DNA from 4 places in the Embleya sp. NPDC025285 genome. Region 2 is predicted to be linked to each of the others. Evidence: riboswitches for the same ligand, from Rfam matches in the RefSeq annotation. Region 2 holds a riboswitch; each other region holds the start of a gene.

Region 1 (4,139 bases), on a different contig from region 2:
CCCGCGGCCGAGACGAGGGCTCCGATCACCCGGGCCGAGCACTCTTGTACATTTGTACTTGTACATCTGTACCACTCGGAGGGAGAGGCCCGTGGCCTGGCTGTTCCTGGGGCTGGCGATCTCGTGTGAGGTGATCGCGACCAGTCTGCTGAAGAGCACCGACGGGTTCACCCGGCTGTGGCCGACGCTGGCGTGTCTGGGCGGGTACGCGGGTGCCTTCTACCTGCTGACGTTGTCGTTGCGGCAGTTGCAGGTGGGCACGGCGTACGCGATCTGGTCCGGACTCGGGACGGTGGCCATCGCGCTGGTCGGCGCGGTGTTCCTGAACGAGCCGGTGACGCTGCTCAAGGCGTTCGGGATGGCGTTGGTGATCGCGGGAGTCGTGGTGTTGAACCTGGGTGGTGCGCATTGACCGCGGCCAGGGACCCTGAGGGTCGGCGACTGCGGATCGTGCGCGGCGCGTGTGAGGTGATCGCGGAGGTGGGCGTGGGCAACACCACGCATCGCCTGGTCGCGGCCCGGGCGGGCGTCCCGTTGGGAGCGACCACGTACTACTTCGCCTCGCTCGACGACCTGGTCGCCGCCGCGCTCGCGCACGCGTCGGCGGAGACGGTGCGGCTGCTGGAGGAGTGGGTACGGCGTGCGCGGGACGCGAACGACCTGCCCGGCGTGCTCACCGCGCTCACCGCGGAATACCTCGCGGACCGCTCGCGCGCGCTGGTCGAGTACGAGTTGTACCTGGCCGCCGCCCGCAGCCCGGAACTGCGCGGGTTCGCCCTGGCCTGGGTCGAGGGCGTCGGCGACTTCCTGTCCGTCCGGGTCGGACCGCGCGCCGCCGCCGCCGCGCTCGCCGTGCTGGACGGGACCATGCTGCAGGTGCTGACGCTGGACACGACGCTGGACGAGAGGCAGTTGCGCTGGTCGTTGGCCCGGGTCCTGGACGAGGGCGGGTCTTCGTCGGTGAACGGGTCGTCGTAGGCGTCGAAACGGCCCGGTGCGCCGGGAGCGGCCGGGCCGGCGCCGACGCCGGGTGCGGTAGGGTCGGCACCGCGAAGGGGAGTAGCCCCGTGAACCGGTCGTCGACATGCTGGAGTCCTCGGACTCCCGGTGGCCGGGCCCGTGCTCGACACGGGTGGGCGAGACCTTCGGCCAGGCATCGACGCATCCTCGTCTTCTCGTGGATGTACCCCGTCGTGCCGGGCCGAGTGGTCCTCCGGTTGCCGTGCGGCGCTTCGTGAAGACCCGGGGCCCGGCTCTCGCAGAAAGCCACCCGGAATGCACCTCGACCTTCTGGCGATCCTGACCGCCTTCGGGCTGATCTTCCTCGCCGAGCTCCCGGACAAGACGATGTTCGCGTCGCTTGCCATGGGCACCCGCATGCGTCCGCTCTACGTGTGGTTCGGCACCTCGACCGCGTTCGTCGTGCACGTCGCCCTCGCCGTCGGCGCGGGCGGCCTGCTCGGCCTGCTCCCCGGCTGGATCGTCAAGCTCGTCTCCGCCGCCCTGTTCGGCTTCGGCGCCTTCATGTTGTTGCGCGGCGGTGCGGGCGAGGACGACGAGGACACCGCGGGCAAGAGCGTGACCGGCTTCCGGCCGGTCTTCGCGACCGCCTTCACGGCCGTGTTCATCAGCGAGTGGGGCGACCTCACCCAGATCACCACGGCCAACCTGGCCGCCACGAACGGCACCTGGTCCACCGCGATCGGCTCGGCCGCGGCACTGATGTCGGTGTCCGCGTTGGCCCTGCTCGCCGGGCGGTTCATCGCCAAGCGCGTCCCGCTGCAAACGGTGCAGCGGATCGGCGGCCTGTGCATGCTCGGGCTGGCGATCTGGTCGCTGGTGGAGGTGTTCACCGGCTGACCCGCCCCCGGTGATGCCTCGCCCCTGCGGATGGCGGCCGCGCCGCGGTCACCCGACGGCGGCGGGACGGATGGGTGCATCGCCGGCATGTCCGGCACGACCAGTCGATCGGTTGCCCGAAATGTGATGTAGGCCGCATGGATAAAACGGACATAAATTATATAGCCGACTTCGAGCCGCAATTCATTTTCCGCGCTCCGCGACGAGTCTCGACTATTTTCCGTTACCGCACGATCACACCACTCTCCGAGATATCCCCTCGTCATCACCGGTACCCCGGAGCCGAACACGGGAGAGATGTCGCTTTTATTCCGCCTTTACCCGCAGGGCGAAGTCGGGGTTTCGGTTGTGATCAGGCATCCGCATTGCCTACCTTTCTCGCCGATTCACCTTTCGGGTGAACCCTGTCGCCGGTACGCCGAATCCCGTCGCCGGCAGCGGGAGGTCTACATCGAAGAATCCGACGGGAGCGGGGGAACCAGGTGAATCGCCGTGGCCGGGATCGTTCCGGTGACGGCTAGGGGTGAAGTCGCGTAACGCGACCGGGCTGCTCCAGTCCGAATCCGACAGCTCACCTCGTAGGCGACAGGAGAGGACCCCATTTCATGCTGTCCACAAACGCTCGCCATCGTGCCGCTCGACCCACCAACGTCCGCCGCTTCGTCGCGGCGGTGGGCATCGCCGGCATGGGTGTCGTGCTCCCGGTCGCCACCGCCGGTGCCGCCCCGGCGCAGGCCCCCTCCACCTCCGAGCAGTCCCCCTCCACCGTGCTGTCGGCGACCCCCACCGCGGCGGTCGACGCGGCCCCGGTCCAGGCCGCGCCCGCCGCGCCGGAGACCGACACGGCCGCCGACAAGGCCCGCTACGTGGTCCAAGCCGGCGACACGCTGTTCCGGCTCGCCCAGACCAACCAGGTCAACGGCGGCTGGCAGAGCCTGTACGAGCTCAACCGCGACGTGCTGCTGTCCGGCCCGGACCTGATCGAGATCGGCCAGACCCTGCGGCTGGACGGCTCGGCGCCCGCGGCACCCAAGGCCGCCGCGCCCGCCAAGCCGAGCATCAAGGTCCAGCCCAAGACCTCCGTCACGCCCGGCAAGACCACCCCCAAGCCGGCGAGCAAGCCGTCGGCCGACGTGTCGGTCAAGCCCGCCGCCAAGGCCCCCGCCAAGCCCGCCACCGGCGGCTCGAAGGGCAACCAGGCGCCGACCGGCGGCTCCTCGACCGCGTCGAGCAGCAAGGCCGCCCAGGCCGTGGCCTTCGCCAAGGCGCAGATCGGCAAGCCGTACGTGTACGGCGCCACCGGCCCCAACGCGTACGACTGCTCGGGTCTGGTCCAGGCCGCGTACAAGTCCGCGGGCATCTCGCTGCCCCGCGTGACCAACGACCAGTTCGCCGCCGACACGCGCGTGTCGGTCGCCAACCTGCAGCCCGGCGACCTGGTGTTCTTCTACTCCGGCATCAGCCACGTCGGCATCTACATCGGCGACGGCAAGATGGTGCACGCCCCGAACCCGCGCAAGTCGGTCGAGATCGCCTCGATCAACACCATGCCGATCGCCGGCGCCACCCGCCCGGCCTGATCGAACCGGGCAAACCGCCGCCGCCGGCGCACACGTGCTCCGGCGGCGGTGACACAACCGCATAGTGGGACGCGCCTTCGGCGCCGTGCCCTCCGACGACGGTCGGAGCGCGCGGCGCCGGCGTGCGTTTCGGCGAACGCGCCGGTCCCGGCGGGCGGGCGGACCGGGGCGCGGGCGTCAGAGCGTCAGAGCGTCAGAGCGTCAGAGCGTCAGAGCGTCAGAGCGTCAGAGCGTCAGAGCGTCAGAGCGTCAGAGCGTCAGAGCGTCAGGACGATCTTGCCCGTGACCCGGCCCGTCTCCCCGCGCTCGTGCGCCTTGGCCGCGTCGGCCAGCGGGAACACCGAGTCGATCGCGGCGCGCAGTCGCCCCGCCTCGACCAGGTCCGCGACCTGCCGCATGGCCGCGTGGTCGGCCTCGACGAGCATCTCCTCGGCCCGGACCCCGTACCGCTCGACGTCCAGGTCCCTGACGTTGTTCACGATGGCGACGAGCACGCCGCCCCGGCGCAACGTCCGTAGCGAGCGGGGACCGTACTCGCCGCCGACGCCGTCCAGCACGACGTCCACGTCCCGCACGACGTCGGCGAAGTCGGTCGTGGTGTAGTCGATCATCTCGTCGGCGCCCAGCCCGCGGACGAAGTCGTGCTTGGCCGCGCTCGCGGTGCCGATCACGTACGCGCCGCGCGCCTTGGCGATCTGT
Region 2 (4,139 bases):
ACCGGAACAGGCCCGGGGTCCAGTCCTTCAACCGCATCGCGGGCTTCTCCACCAGGTACCACGAGGCGGCGGCCAGAACGAAGGTGCCGACCAGCGACAGGCCGAGGTAGGCCATGAAGCCGTGTCGGTTGTACCCGAGCACGACCAGGAACTGCTCGACGACGAAGCCGTAGATATAGATGCCGTACGACAGGTCGCGCTTGCGGCCGACCACCCGGAAGGGCTTGGGCAGGCGCACCGCGAGCCACATCAGCGCGTACGCGAAGGCCGGGAAGCCGATCACGAAGAAGCCGCCGAAGCGCATGCTCGCGAACAACGCGACGATCGAGACCACGCCGAGCACGTCGTTGACCGGGATGCGCTCCTGGTAGAGCTGGAAGAGCATGCCGACGCAGAACAGGAAGCTCAGGTAGATCAGGTACTGGCTGTGCAGCGGGCCGATGAACTCGCTCAGGATCGGCACGTGGATGTCGGTGCCGTTGGTGTTCTGCGGACCGCGCCAGCCGGGGGCGTTCACCAGGTCCATCACGATCCAGCCGTACAGCAGGGTGGTCACCAGCAGCACGAACCGGCGGGATCCGCGCAGCACGCCGGACCAGGCCATCGCCGCGACGACCACGTAGCAGGTCATCTCGTAGCTCAGCGACCACAGCGCGCCGTCGAAGCCGGGGTCGAAGGCGTGCCCCTCCTTCTTCCCGGTGGCCAGGATGTTGGAGATGTCCAACTGCCGCAGACCGGTCCACCAGTTCGCGCGGATGTAGTCGAACGGGCCTTCGCCATGGCGCCAGAAACCGTCCAGCGAACCCTGCTGGTGACGGAACATGATCGGCGCGGCCACCAGCGCGGTGAACAGCACGCAGACCCACAGACCGGGCAGGATGCGCAACATCCGGTGCCACAGGTAGCGCCCGGTCGTGGTGCGCATGCCGCTGCGGGTGATCAGGAAGCCGGACAGCACGAAGAAGCCGTACACGGACATCCGGCCGAGGCCGACCTGCATGCCGGTGAAGCCGTTGCCCGGCTCATGCTTGCCGAAGCCGCCCAGGATGTGCGCGTGCGCCACCACGACCGCTGTCGCCAGCAGGAGCCGGATCAATCCGATGCTGTTGTCCCGGCCGGAGAATCGTTCGGCCAGCGTTCCTTGCCGACCCACTCCGAAGTCGCGTCGCACGCGCTTTACGCCCTTCCCGATGTGGCCGCCCGGAAGCGACGCAGGATCCCCCCTGGGCGAATATGCGCCCTGCCCACGAGATCCTGTGCATGGTAACGGTCGACCCGACCCCGGGTCAGGCACCCTGGAGGGCGGGCGCCGCGGGGGTCGCCACGCGCGATTCGCGCACCCTCCGCGAACCCGGGATGCCGGGTAGGGTCGCCTCATGAAGTGGCTTGTCACCGGCGGTGCCGGGTACATCGGGACGCATGTCGTGCGGGCGTTGCTCGCGGCCGGCGAGGATGTGGTCGTCCTCGACGACTTCTCCACGGGCGCGCGCGAACGGGTTCCCGAAAACGTGCCGCTGGTGGTCGGCTCGGTGCTGGACCGGGCGCTGCTGGACGAGACGTTCCGGGCGCACGCCGTGGACGGCGTGGTGCACATCGCGGCGAAGAAGCAGGTGCCCGAATCGGTCGCGCGCCCCCTCTACTACTACGAGGAGAACGTCGAGGGTCTGCGCGTCCTGCTCGCGGCCATGGTCGCGGCCGACGTCACGCGCGTCGTGTTCTCCTCCAGCGCCGCCGTCTACGGCATGCCCGACGTCGACCTCGTCGACGAGGAGACCCCGTGCCTGCCGATCAACCCGTACGGCGAGAGCAAGCTCGTCGGCGAGTGGATGATCAAGGCCACGGCGCGCGCGCACGGCATCTCGTACGCCGCGCTGCGCTACTTCAACGTCGCGGGCGCGGGCGCGCCGGAGCTCGCGGACGAGGGGGTGTTCAACCTCGTGCCGATGGTGCTGGAGAAGCTGACGGCCGATCAGGCGCCGGTGATCTTCGGGGACGACTACGACACCCCGGACGGCACCTGCGTGCGCGACTTCATCCATGTGGTGGACCTGGCCGAGGCGCACGTGGCGGCCACCCGTCGGCTCGGCACCGACCCGGACGCGCGTCTGGTGCTCAACGTCGGTCGCGGTGAGGGCACGTCGGTGCGCGAGATGGTGGAACTCATCCGCGAGGTCACCGGTTTGCGCGACATCGCGCCGGAGCTGCGACCCCGGCGCGCGGGCGACCCGGCCCGGGTGGTCGCGAGCGCCGATCGCATCACCACCGAACTGGGCTGGAAGGCCCGGCACGACACGGCGGACATGGTGGAGAGCGCGTGGGCCGGCTGGCGCGCGCAGCGCGGCTGAGTCCCGCACACACCGCCCGCGGCGCCGCGCATCAGCCGGCGCCGCGGGCGGTGTCGCGTCGCGATCCCGTGACGACGCAGAGTGAAGCCCCCTGGGGCAAATCGGACATGATGCGCTTCGTCTGTGGGCCGAATCACGTCGATCACGGGTGCGTACGCCCCTGTCGGTGGGCAGGGGCCCGGTCCGCGCGACGCCACACGCGATGCGGGTGTGACGAACGGGGCGCAGGTGATCTTTCCCGGGTGATCGGCGTACGCCGTGACCAAGGGCCGATGTCACGCGTTCCCTGCCCTTCCACCACGGAACGCCAACTACGGTCCTTTCCGTAAGGGATCATCTACATTGCGCTCATCCGCAAAACGGATAATCGACGTCTATCCGACACAGACTTGTGATCTTCGGCGAGGCCTGCTTAGCGTTCGATCCGTCCGTATCCCACACGGACCCCGATCGCCGGTACGCCGAATCCTGTCGCCGGCCGTTCGGGAGGCTGACGAGCACCACACGACAGGAGCGGGGGAACCACAGGTGAACCGCCGCGAACGGCCCCGATCTCGATGATCGGACGCCGCGAACGGCTTGGGGTGAAGCCATGTCCTTCGGGACGTGGCCGGGCTATCGATCTCCGGCCCGAATCCGACAGCTCACCTCGTAGGCGTGGGAGAGGATCCAGCCATGCTGTCCGGAACCGGGCGTCATCGCCGTCGCAGCACCAGTAGGACCACGCGTCTGATCGCCGCGGCGGGTGTCGCCGGAGTCGGCGTCGCCATGCCGATCATCGGCGCGGGCACCGCCCAGGCCGCCTCCGTGAGCACCTGGGACAAGGTCGCCCAGTGCGAGAGCACGGGCAACTGGCAGATCAACACCGGAAACGGCTTCTACGGCGGCCTGCAGTTCACCGCGAGCACCTGGAAGGCGTTCGGCGGCACGGAGTTCGCCGCCCGCGCCGACCTGGCGACCAAGGGTCAGCAGATCGCGATCGCCGAGAAGGTCCTCAAGGGCCAGGGCCCCGGCGCGTGGCCGGTGTGCTCGGTCAAGGCCGGCCTGACCCGAGGCGGCGCCGCCGCCGACGTCGACACCGGCTCCTCGGCCGGCAAGACCGCGCCGAAGACCGCTCCCAAGACCGAGACCGCCAAGCCGGCCCCGAAGAAGACGGCCGCCGCGCCGAAGATCGAGGTCAAGACCGAGGCTCCGAAGACCGAGGCCCCCAAGGCCGAGGCCCCGAAGACCGAGGCGCCCAAGACCGAGACGCCCAAGACCGAGCCGGCCGCCGCGACCTCGTCCTATGTCGTGGTCACCGGCGACACGCTCTCCAAGATCGCGAACGCCGCGCACGTGCCCGGCGGTTGGCCGAAGCTGTACGAGGCCAACAAGTCCGTCGTCGGCGAGAACCCCGACCTGATCTTCCCGGGCCAGAAGCTCACGGTCGACGGCAAGGCCGCGCCGACCACCACCAAGACCGAGGCCGCCGCGCCCAAGGTCGAGGTGCAGAAGGCCGAGACGCCGAAGACCGAGGCCCCCAAGGCCGAGGCTCCGAAGGCCAAGACGGAGAGCAAGCCGGCTCCGAAGGCCGCGACCACCAAGACCGAGGCCGCCAAGACCGAATCGACGACGACCGCCTCCGGCTCGTACGTCGCCCCGGTCTCGGGCGCCACGCTCACCGCGAGCTTCGGCTCCGGCGGCTCGCGCTGGTCCAGCGGCAGCCACACCGGCCAGGACTTCGCGGTCTCGACCGGCACCACGGTGCGCGCGGTCACCTCGGGCACCGTCGTGTCGGCCGGTTGGGGCGGCGCG
Region 3 (4,139 bases), on a different contig from region 2:
CGCCGGCACCGTGTCCCGGCCGCGTCCACGCTGGAGGCATGACCACCTCCGCGGATACCCGCACCTTCGTCGTCCGAGCGATCCCCGCCGAGCTCCTCGCCTCGGTCCGGGCCACCGGCCTGGACGTCTCCGGCCACCCGGTCGAAGCGCACACGGCCGGCGGCGGCGAACCGTTGCGCTGCTGCCTGCGCGACGCCGAGCCGGGCGAGCGGCTCATGTTGTTCGGCTACGAACCGCCGCTCCCGGCGAGCCCGTACCGCGAGATCGGCCCGGTCTTCGCGCACGCCGACGCCTGCCCCGGCCCGAGCACCGACGCCTACCCGCCCCAGTGGCGGGCCCGGCCCCAGGTCTTTCGCGCCTACGACGCCCGGGGACGGATCCACCCCACCTCACGCCTCCACGACACCGACAACCCCGAGCCCGCCCTCGCCGAGATCCTCGCCGACCCCGAGGTGACCGAGATCCACTGCCGCAACATCACCTACGGCTGCTACATGTCCACCATCGTCCGCCCGTCCACCCCCGACCGCTGATCCCACGACCGGATCCCCGGTGGCGCTCGCCCCCGGCGCCGGGGGCGAGCGCCCGGCGCCGGCGCGTCCACCGGGGCGGCGACACCGTCGCGCCGGTCTCGGCCACGCCCGGGACGATCACCATGTCGGGCCGGATTCCGTACCGGCCCGCGCGCGGGCGGCTCCGAGCCGATCGCTACCGTACACGGATGGACAACGCAGTCGTGCGGAGCCCGTCGGCCCCGGTCGCGGCGCACACCGCCGCTCCCGGTCCGGGCCGTGTCCGGGGCGCCGCCCAGGTGGTCACCGACATCCTCCAGCCGCGCAACACCATCCTTGCCGGACTGTCCGGTTTCGGTGCGCTCGTCGCCCACTCGTGGACCGGCGCCGGATGGGGTCTGTTCGCGGCACTGTGCGCGGGCATCGTTCCGGCCGGGTACATCGAGTGGGAGCGTCGCCGCGGTACCTGGGGCGACCGGCACGTGGTGGACCGCCGGCAGCGTCCGCGCATCTTCGCGGTGATCCTGGCCTCGATCGGCATCGGCGCGGCGGTCATGCTCGGCGCCGGCGCGCCGTCCCGGCTGGTGTTCGCGATGTTCGCGCTGTGGGGCATGACGGTGGTGCTGCTGGTGGTGAACGCGGCGTGGAAGATCAGCGTCGACTGCGCGGTCGCGTCCGGCATCGTCGCGTTGCTCGCCGTCGCGGGCGGACCGTGGTGGTCGACCGGTTATCTCGCGGTCGGCGTCGTGTGCTGGTCGCGTGTCGCACTGCGTCACCACACCGTCGCGCAAGCCGTGGCTGGTGCGCTCTTGGGCGCCGCCACCGGGGCATCTCTGGTTTTCGGCTGACCGATAGCGGTACATATCGGGCGGCCATCGACCCTCTCTATGGTGCACGTCACATGCCGGGTACCGATGGTCAGGAGGTCGTACGCACCGTAAACCGTCTTTTCACGATTCCTGCCCTGAGTAATCGAATACCCACTATATGTCATCAATTCGGGCACAATGCGTACGCTTCTCGGGACTTTAGGTCCCGATATTCCACCCTTCCGCCCTGATTCTTCTGTTTCGGCGAAACGTGATGTTTGGATCCGAGTCGAGGGTGTGCGTAGTTTGGTGCTTCGCCACACCGGTCCGGTGCTCGGCGAAATGGTCTCCCGGTTCGCCGAATCCTGCCGCCGGAGCGAGGCCACGGTACGAAACCCGAAAGGCAGGAGCGGGGGAACCAAGTGGAATGCCGTCCCGGGCGTCCGTGACACGGACGCCCATGACGACGGCTTGGGGTGAAGCCGTGCCCGTCCCTTCCTCAGGAGGGCCGAACACGGCCGGGCGAGACTCTCCAGCCCGAATCCGACAGCTCACTTCGTAGGCGTGGGAGAAGGAAAAATCTTCGTGCAGTCGTTCATCACCCCTGCCCGCATGCCCAAGAAGACGCGTCTCGCGCTGACCCTCGGCATGGCCGGCGCGATCGTCGCCGCCCCGCTGGTCACCGGTCTCGCCACCGCCAACGCCGCCTCCGTCTCCACCTGGGACAAGGTCGCCATGCTCGAGAGCTCGGGCAACTGGCACATCAACACCGGCAACGGTTTCTACGGTGGTCTGCAGTTCACCATCAGCACCTGGAACGAGTTCGGCGGTCAGCAGTACGCCCCGCGTGCCGACCTGGCCACCAAGGACCAGCAGATCGCCATCGCCGAGAAGGTTCTCGCCGTACAGGGTCCCGGCGCCTGGCCGAACACCTCCGGCCCGGCGGGCCTGACCAAGGGCAGCGCCGCGCCGGCCGTCTCGCCCGGCACCAAGTCCACGGTCAAGGTCACCCCGAAGGCCGCCGAGAAGCCGGCCGAGTCCGCTCCGGCCCCGAAGATCGAGGTCGTCCCGGCGGCCGCCGCGAAGTCCGCGTCGACCAGCACCTCGTACTCCGTGGTCAAGGGCGACACGCTCTCCAAGATCGCCGCCGCCAAGGATGTCGAGGGCGGCTGGCACAAGCTGTACGCCGACAACCGCTCGGTGATCGGTGGCAACCCGAACGTCATCCAGATCGGTCAGAAGCTCTCGCTCTCCGGTAAGGCCTCGGCCTCGACCGAGTCCGGCAGCACCAAGACCGAGACCGCTCCGGCCGCGCCGAAGACCGAGACCAAGACCACGGCGTCCGTGAAGGTCGCGCCGAAGGTCGAGGTCAAGGAGAAGGCCCCGGTCGCGGCCAAGGAGTCCTCGGCCAAGGCCGAGTCCACCACGGCCAACGCGTCCGGTTACGTCGCTCCCGTGAAGGGCGGCCTGGGCACCGCGTTCGGCACCGGCGGCAAGCTGTGGTCCAGCGGCAGCCACACCGGCCAGGACTTCGTGGCCGCCACCGGCACCTCGGTGAAGGCGATCACCTCGGGCACCGTGGTCAAGGCCGGCAACGGCGGCGCCTACGGCAACGAGATCGTGATCAAGCACGCGGACGGCAAGTACTCGCAGTACGCCCACCTGTCCAGCATCGGCGTGCGTGTCGGCGCCACGGTGAGCACCGGTCAGCAGATCGGCCTCTCCGGCGCGACCGGCAACGTGACCGGCCCGCACCTGCACTTCGAGATCCGCACCACGCCGAACTACGGCAGCGGCATCAACCCGGTCACCTACCTGCGCGCGCACGGCGTCAACCTCTGAGCCGAGCGTCATCAGGCGGTAACCACACCGCGATAGCCACACCAACGCGGTAGCCGTACCAGGGCCGGGCCCGTCGACCGAGTGTCGACGGGCCCGGCCCTTTTCGGCGTCCCCACCCCTGCGGACGCCGAAGTCTCCGGCGGATCGCGCCGATCAGCCGCGCGCCGGGTAGCGCTTGGGCAGCGACAGCCCACGTGCGGCCATCAACTCCCGCAGCCGGTCAGGGTAGTCGGTGATCAGACCGTCCACGCCGTCGTCCATCAGCTTGGCCATGGTCGCCGGGTCGTCGACGGTCCACGGCACGACCTTGATGCCCGACGCGTGTGCCCGGGCGACCATGTCGCGGGTCACGTAGGGACGGTAGTTCGGGTCGGTGACCTTGCCGTCCTGCGGGAAGCCGTGCACGGGCGAGAACGTGCCGGCGCCGAACGAGGAGATCGCGCGCAGCGGATCGCCGTCGAAGTCGTCGATGTCCAGGCCGCCCAGCCAGGGCGAGGCGCCGGGCTTGCCGACCTGGAGGAAGTCGTAGTTGGTCAACGCGACCAGCGGCAGGCGCGGTTCGACCTGCCGCATGCGCTTGAGCGCGCCCCAGTCGAAGCTCTGCACGGTGACCTGGCGCAACAGCCCGGCCCGGCGCACCTCGCGCGCCACGACCTGTACGAACTGCTCGCGCGGCGCGGTCTCCTGCGGCGCGCCGGCCTCGACCTTGGTCTCCACGTTGAGCTTCACGCCGCGCGCGTGCCGGTGGTTGACCAGGTCGAACACCTCGGTGAGCAGCGGCATTCGGGCTCCGGGCGAGGTGGTCTGCGCGGGGAAGCCGGGGAACTGCCGCGATCCGCAGTCCAGCGTGCGGACCTGCGCCAGGCTGAGCGTGTTGACGTACTTGCCGACGTAGGGGAACTCCGGGTCGCCGGCGCGTACCGGCTTGGTGTCCGCGCACTTGCGTCCGTCGACCTTGCGGTCGTGGGTGACCACG
Region 4 (4,139 bases), on a different contig from region 2:
GGCGGCGGATCGACTGCACGAGATGATCACGAAGGGACGTGTGGACTGAGATGGACGGACGCGAGGCGCGGGGCCGACTGCACAGGACGGTCGGGCAGGGCGGCGTCGTGATCGGCGCGGGCGCGGGCACCGGATTGTCGGCCAAGTGCGCCGAGGCCGGCGGCGTGGACCTGATCATCATCTACAACTCCGGCCGCTACCGGATGGCCGGCCGCGGCTCGCTGGCCGGGCTGCTGCCGTACGGCGACGCCAACGCGATCGTGGTCGAGATGGCCGGCGAGGTGCTGCCGGTGGTGCACGGTACTCCGGTGCTGGCCGGGGTGTGCGGCACGGATCCGTTCCGGATCATGCCGCACTTCCTGGACCAGCTCGCCGCGATGGGCTTCGCGGGCGTGCAGAACTTCCCCACGGTCGGCCTGTTCGACGGTGTCTTCCGGCAGAACCTGGAGGAGACCGGCATGGGCTACGACCTGGAGGTGGAGATGATCCGGCTGGCCGCCGAGCGCGGCCTGCTCACCGCGCCCTACGTCTTCGACCCGGAGCAGGCCCGCGCGATGGCCGCGGCCGGCGCGGACGTCCTGGTCCCGCACCTGGGGCTGACCACCAAGGGCAGCATCGGCGCGAGCACCGCGGTCTCGCTCGACGAGGCGGTGGAGCGGGTGCAGCGCATGCGCGACGCGGCGGCGGAGGTGAACCCGGACGTGCTGGTGTTGTGTCACGGCGGGCCGATCGCCGAGCCCGAGGATGCCGCGTACGTGCTGGCGCACACCACCGGCGTGGTGGGCTTCTTCGGCGCCTCCAGCATGGAACGGCTGCCGACCGAGACGGCCATCACCGAGCAGGCGCGGGCGTTCAAGGCGATCGGAGCCCGGTAGGCGCCGCGCCGTACGAATCCGGGCAGCACGTGCCGGGCGCCGGGCGGTACCGGTGGGACGCACAGGGCGTCCCACGTCGGAGGCGGGAAGCACAGGGCGCCACCGGCAGGAGACACATCCACCACGACCGCGAGGAGTCGCGTGTGTACAAGCTGACCGTGCTGTATGGCCACCCCGAGGACCCGGCGGCGTTCGACGCCTATTACTGGGAGAAGCACGTCCCGCTCGCCCGCACGATGCCGGGATTGACCGGCTGGACCATCGGCAAGTGCGATCCGGACCCCTCCGGCGCGCAGCCGCCCTATTACCTGGTGGTCGGGTTGTACGCGCCGACTCGCGCGGGTCTCCAGGCGACCCTGGATTCGCCCGAGGGCCGGGCCACGGTGGCCGATGTCGCCAATTTCGCGACCGGCGGCGCGACGTTCCTTTGGGACGAGGAGCGGGTAGTCGTACCTGTGGAGCTGCCCGCGACGGAATAGCCCGACGGTGAAGCACGGGTGACCACGCGGCCGCGCACCGTGGACGCCGGCGCCGTGACCTGCGAGGATGGCGACATATCGGGCAAATCGGTGTTATTCCTGCTTATGGGGCACCTCACAAAGCGCCCGAAATGTTTGCCAACCCGGCGGCCCGGTGCGTAGCTTCGTGGTTGTTCGCACAAGCGGACTCCCCGGGCGGTACGCCGAATCCTGCCGCCGCCCGAGGGAAGCAGTCGATATCGACTGGCGGCAGGAGCGGGGGAACCAAGTGAGTGCCGGCATCGGCAATGTCGATGCCGTGGGGTGAAGCCATGCCTGTTTTCAGGCGAGGCCGGGCCAATCGTCCGAACCCGACAGCTAACTTCGTAGGCGCCCGACGAGGTAATCAATGACCTTCCGTGCCATCACCGCTCCCGTTCGCTCGCTCTCTCGTGGCCGTCGCGCCGGCATCGCCGTCGCCGCCGGTGCGGGTCTCGTCCTTCCCCTCGTGGGCATGGCGGGCAGCGCGAACGCGGCGTCCTCGTCCACGTGGGACGCGGTCGCGCAGTGCGAGAGCACCGGGAATTGGAGCATCAACACGGGCAACGGCTTCTCCGGCGGTCTGCAGTTCACCCCGAGCACCTGGAACGCCTTCGGCGGCGGCGAGTACGCGGCCAGTGCCGCGCAGGCGAGCAAGGCACAGCAGATCGCGGTCGCCGAGCGCGTGCTGGCCGCGCAGGGCCCCGGCGCCTGGCCGGTCTGTTCGCAGAAGGCCGGTCTGGCCAAGGGCGGCAACGCGTCCGCCACGGCCGAGTCCTCGACCACCGGCAAGACCAAGGCCCAGGACGCGCCGAAGGCCGCGGCCAAGGCCGAGTCGGCGACCGAGACCGCACCGCGCAACTCCGGCGCCGATGCGCCGAAGGTCCGGGTGCAGCCGAAGCAGGACGTCGCCGCGCAGGACGCGTCGAAGTCGGCCGCGAGCAAGCAGGCTTCGGGCTCCGGCAGCTACACCGTCAAGGCCGGTGACACGCTCTCCTCCGTCGCCGCCAAGCTCGGCGTCAAGGGTGGCTACCAGGCCCTGTACAGCGCCAACTCGGGTGTCATCGGTGACAACCCGAACGTGATCAGCGTGGGCACCAAGCTCTCCGTCTGACACACGAACGGCAACACGTGGGCCCCGTCGAGTACTTCGGCGGGGCCCACGCCCATGTCCGGTCGGTGGTGATCGAAACGGGATGTCGATTGGCCGTGTTGCCGCTCGCTTCGTCGATCGATCAGGCCCGGCTGGGCAGTTCGGCGGGTTCGGTGGACCGGGTGGGGGCGGGGATCGCCGGTTCGTCGGCCGCTTCGCCGGACGCGGATCCGGTGTGGTTGAGCAGCAGGTTGAGTACGACCGCGATGATCGAGCCGGCCGAGATGCCGGACTCGGCGATCATCGCGACCTTGTCCGGGAACGCGTGGTAGAAGTCCGGGAACGCGATCGGGAAGACGCCGAAGGCCAGGGCCACCGCCACGATCAGCGCGTTGGGTCCGGTGTCGAGGTCGGCCTTGCCCAGGGTGCGGATGCCGGCCACCGCGACGGTGCCGAACAGCACCACGCCGGCGCCGCCGAGGACCGGCTGCGGGACGAGCGCGACCAGGCCGCCGACGATCGGCATCAAGCCCATCAGGACCAGGAATCCGCCGCACACCGCGACCACGAACCGGCTGCGGATGCGGGTCAGCGCGACCAGGCCGATGTTCTGTGCGAAGGCCGTGCACGCGAAGCCGTTGAACACCCCGCCGAGCGCGGTGGCCAGGCCGTCGGCGCGCAGGCCGCCGGCTATCGTCCGGTCGTCGGCGGGTTTGTCCACCACCTCGCCCAGCGCGATGATGTCGGCCGTCGACTCGGTCATGCAGACGATCATCACCACGAGCATGGACACGGTCACCGACACGTCGAACTGCGGCGCGCCGAAGGCGAACGGCTGCGGGACCTCGAAGACGGCCAGGTCGCCCAGGGCGCCGCCGTCCACCTTGTCGAACGGGATGGCCAGCAGGGTGCCGAAGAGCAGGCCGAGCAGGATCGCGATGCGCTGCAGGAAACCGGTCAGCACCCGGTGCAGGACCAGGATCGCGACCAGCGTCGCCGCGGCGAGCCCGAGGTTGGTCGTCGAGCCGTAGTCGGCCGCCTTGCTGTCGCCGCCCTGCGACCAGTTCCCGGCGACCGGCAGCAGGGACACCCCGATCAAGGTGATCACCGTGCCGCTGACCACCGGCGGGAAGAAGCGGATCAGTCGACAGAAGACCGGCGCGAGCAGGAAGCAGAACACGCCCGAGACGATCGTCGCGCCGAAGATCACCGGCAGTGTCGCGTCCTGCTTGGCCGCGGCCACCGCCAGGATCGGCGAGACCACCGCGAAGGTGACGCCGTTGACGAACGGCAGTCGGGAGCCGATCCGCCAGAAGCCGAGCGTCTGCAGCAGCGTGGCGAGCCCGGCGATCAACAGGCTCGCCCCCAGCAGCGTGGTCAGCTCCGCGGTGGACAGGCCCAGCGCCCCGCCGATGATCAGCGGTGGCGCGGCGACCCCGGCGTACATCGTGGCCACGTGTTGCAGGGCGCCGGCCAGCATGCGCCCCGGCGGCAGCATCTCGTCCACGGGGTGCACGGGCGACGCCCCGGTCCCCGGTGACGCCCCGGCGGTGGCATCGCCCGGCGATCGTGCCGCGCCCGCGGTCTTCCTGGTGGTTCTCCAGCCCATGATCGGCGCCTCCACATCGGATGCCGTCGTAGGACGGCCCGGCCCATTGGACGTACTGGATCGCA

Evidence for each region. A riboswitch is a leader RNA that binds a small molecule or an ion and turns the genes downstream of it on or off. The one in region 2 is predicted to bind cyclic di-AMP.
Region 1: linked by a shared signal. The riboswitch ahead of ACZ4FV_RS43700 (NlpC/P60 family protein) and the one ahead of ACZ4FV_RS11905 (transglycosylase family protein) in region 2 are both predicted to bind cyclic di-AMP.
Region 3: linked by a shared signal. The riboswitch ahead of ACZ4FV_RS23270 (transglycosylase family protein) and the one ahead of ACZ4FV_RS11905 (transglycosylase family protein) in region 2 are both predicted to bind cyclic di-AMP.
Region 4: linked by a shared signal. The riboswitch ahead of ACZ4FV_RS33070 (transglycosylase family protein) and the one ahead of ACZ4FV_RS11905 (transglycosylase family protein) in region 2 are both predicted to bind cyclic di-AMP.

Annotation. Positions count from the first base shown of each region.
Region 1 is NZ_JBVHLU010000113.1:20,821-24,959, forward strand. Features, by position in the region: gene ACZ4FV_RS43685 (DMT family transporter) at 92-412, shown strand; gene ACZ4FV_RS43690 (TetR/AcrR family transcriptional regulator) at 409-978, shown strand; gene ACZ4FV_RS43695 (TMEM165/GDT1 family protein) at 1,276-1,860, shown strand; cyclic di-AMP (ydaO/yuaA leader) riboswitch at 2,303-2,459, shown strand; gene ACZ4FV_RS43700 (NlpC/P60 family protein) at 2,466-3,440, shown strand; gene ACZ4FV_RS43705 (NADP-dependent oxidoreductase) at 3,698-4,139, opposite strand, start outside.
Region 2 is NZ_JBVHLU010000014.1:48,993-53,131, forward strand. Features, by position in the region: gene ACZ4FV_RS11895 (acyltransferase family protein) at 1-1,171, opposite strand, end outside; gene galE (UDP-glucose 4-epimerase GalE) at 1,377-2,345, shown strand; cyclic di-AMP (ydaO/yuaA leader) riboswitch at 2,834-3,018, shown strand; gene ACZ4FV_RS11905 (transglycosylase family protein) at 3,024-4,139, shown strand, end outside.
Region 3 is NZ_JBVHLU010000034.1:20,766-24,904, reverse strand. Features, by position in the region: gene ACZ4FV_RS23280 (DUF1203 domain-containing protein) at 39-533, shown strand; gene ACZ4FV_RS23275 (hypothetical protein) at 722-1,360, shown strand; cyclic di-AMP (ydaO/yuaA leader) riboswitch at 1,706-1,901, shown strand; gene ACZ4FV_RS23270 (transglycosylase family protein) at 1,934-3,163, shown strand; gene ACZ4FV_RS23265 (glycerophosphodiester phosphodiesterase family protein) at 3,317-4,139, opposite strand, start outside.
Region 4 is NZ_JBVHLU010000062.1:23,228-27,366, reverse strand. Features, by position in the region: gene ACZ4FV_RS33085 (Tm-1-like ATP-binding domain-containing protein) at 1-49, shown strand, start outside; gene ACZ4FV_RS33080 (phosphoenolpyruvate hydrolase family protein) at 51-875, shown strand; gene ACZ4FV_RS33075 (EthD family reductase) at 1,019-1,354, shown strand; cyclic di-AMP (ydaO/yuaA leader) riboswitch at 1,576-1,742, shown strand; gene ACZ4FV_RS33070 (transglycosylase family protein) at 1,743-2,486, shown strand; gene ACZ4FV_RS33065 (nucleobase:cation symporter-2 family protein) at 2,608-3,963, opposite strand.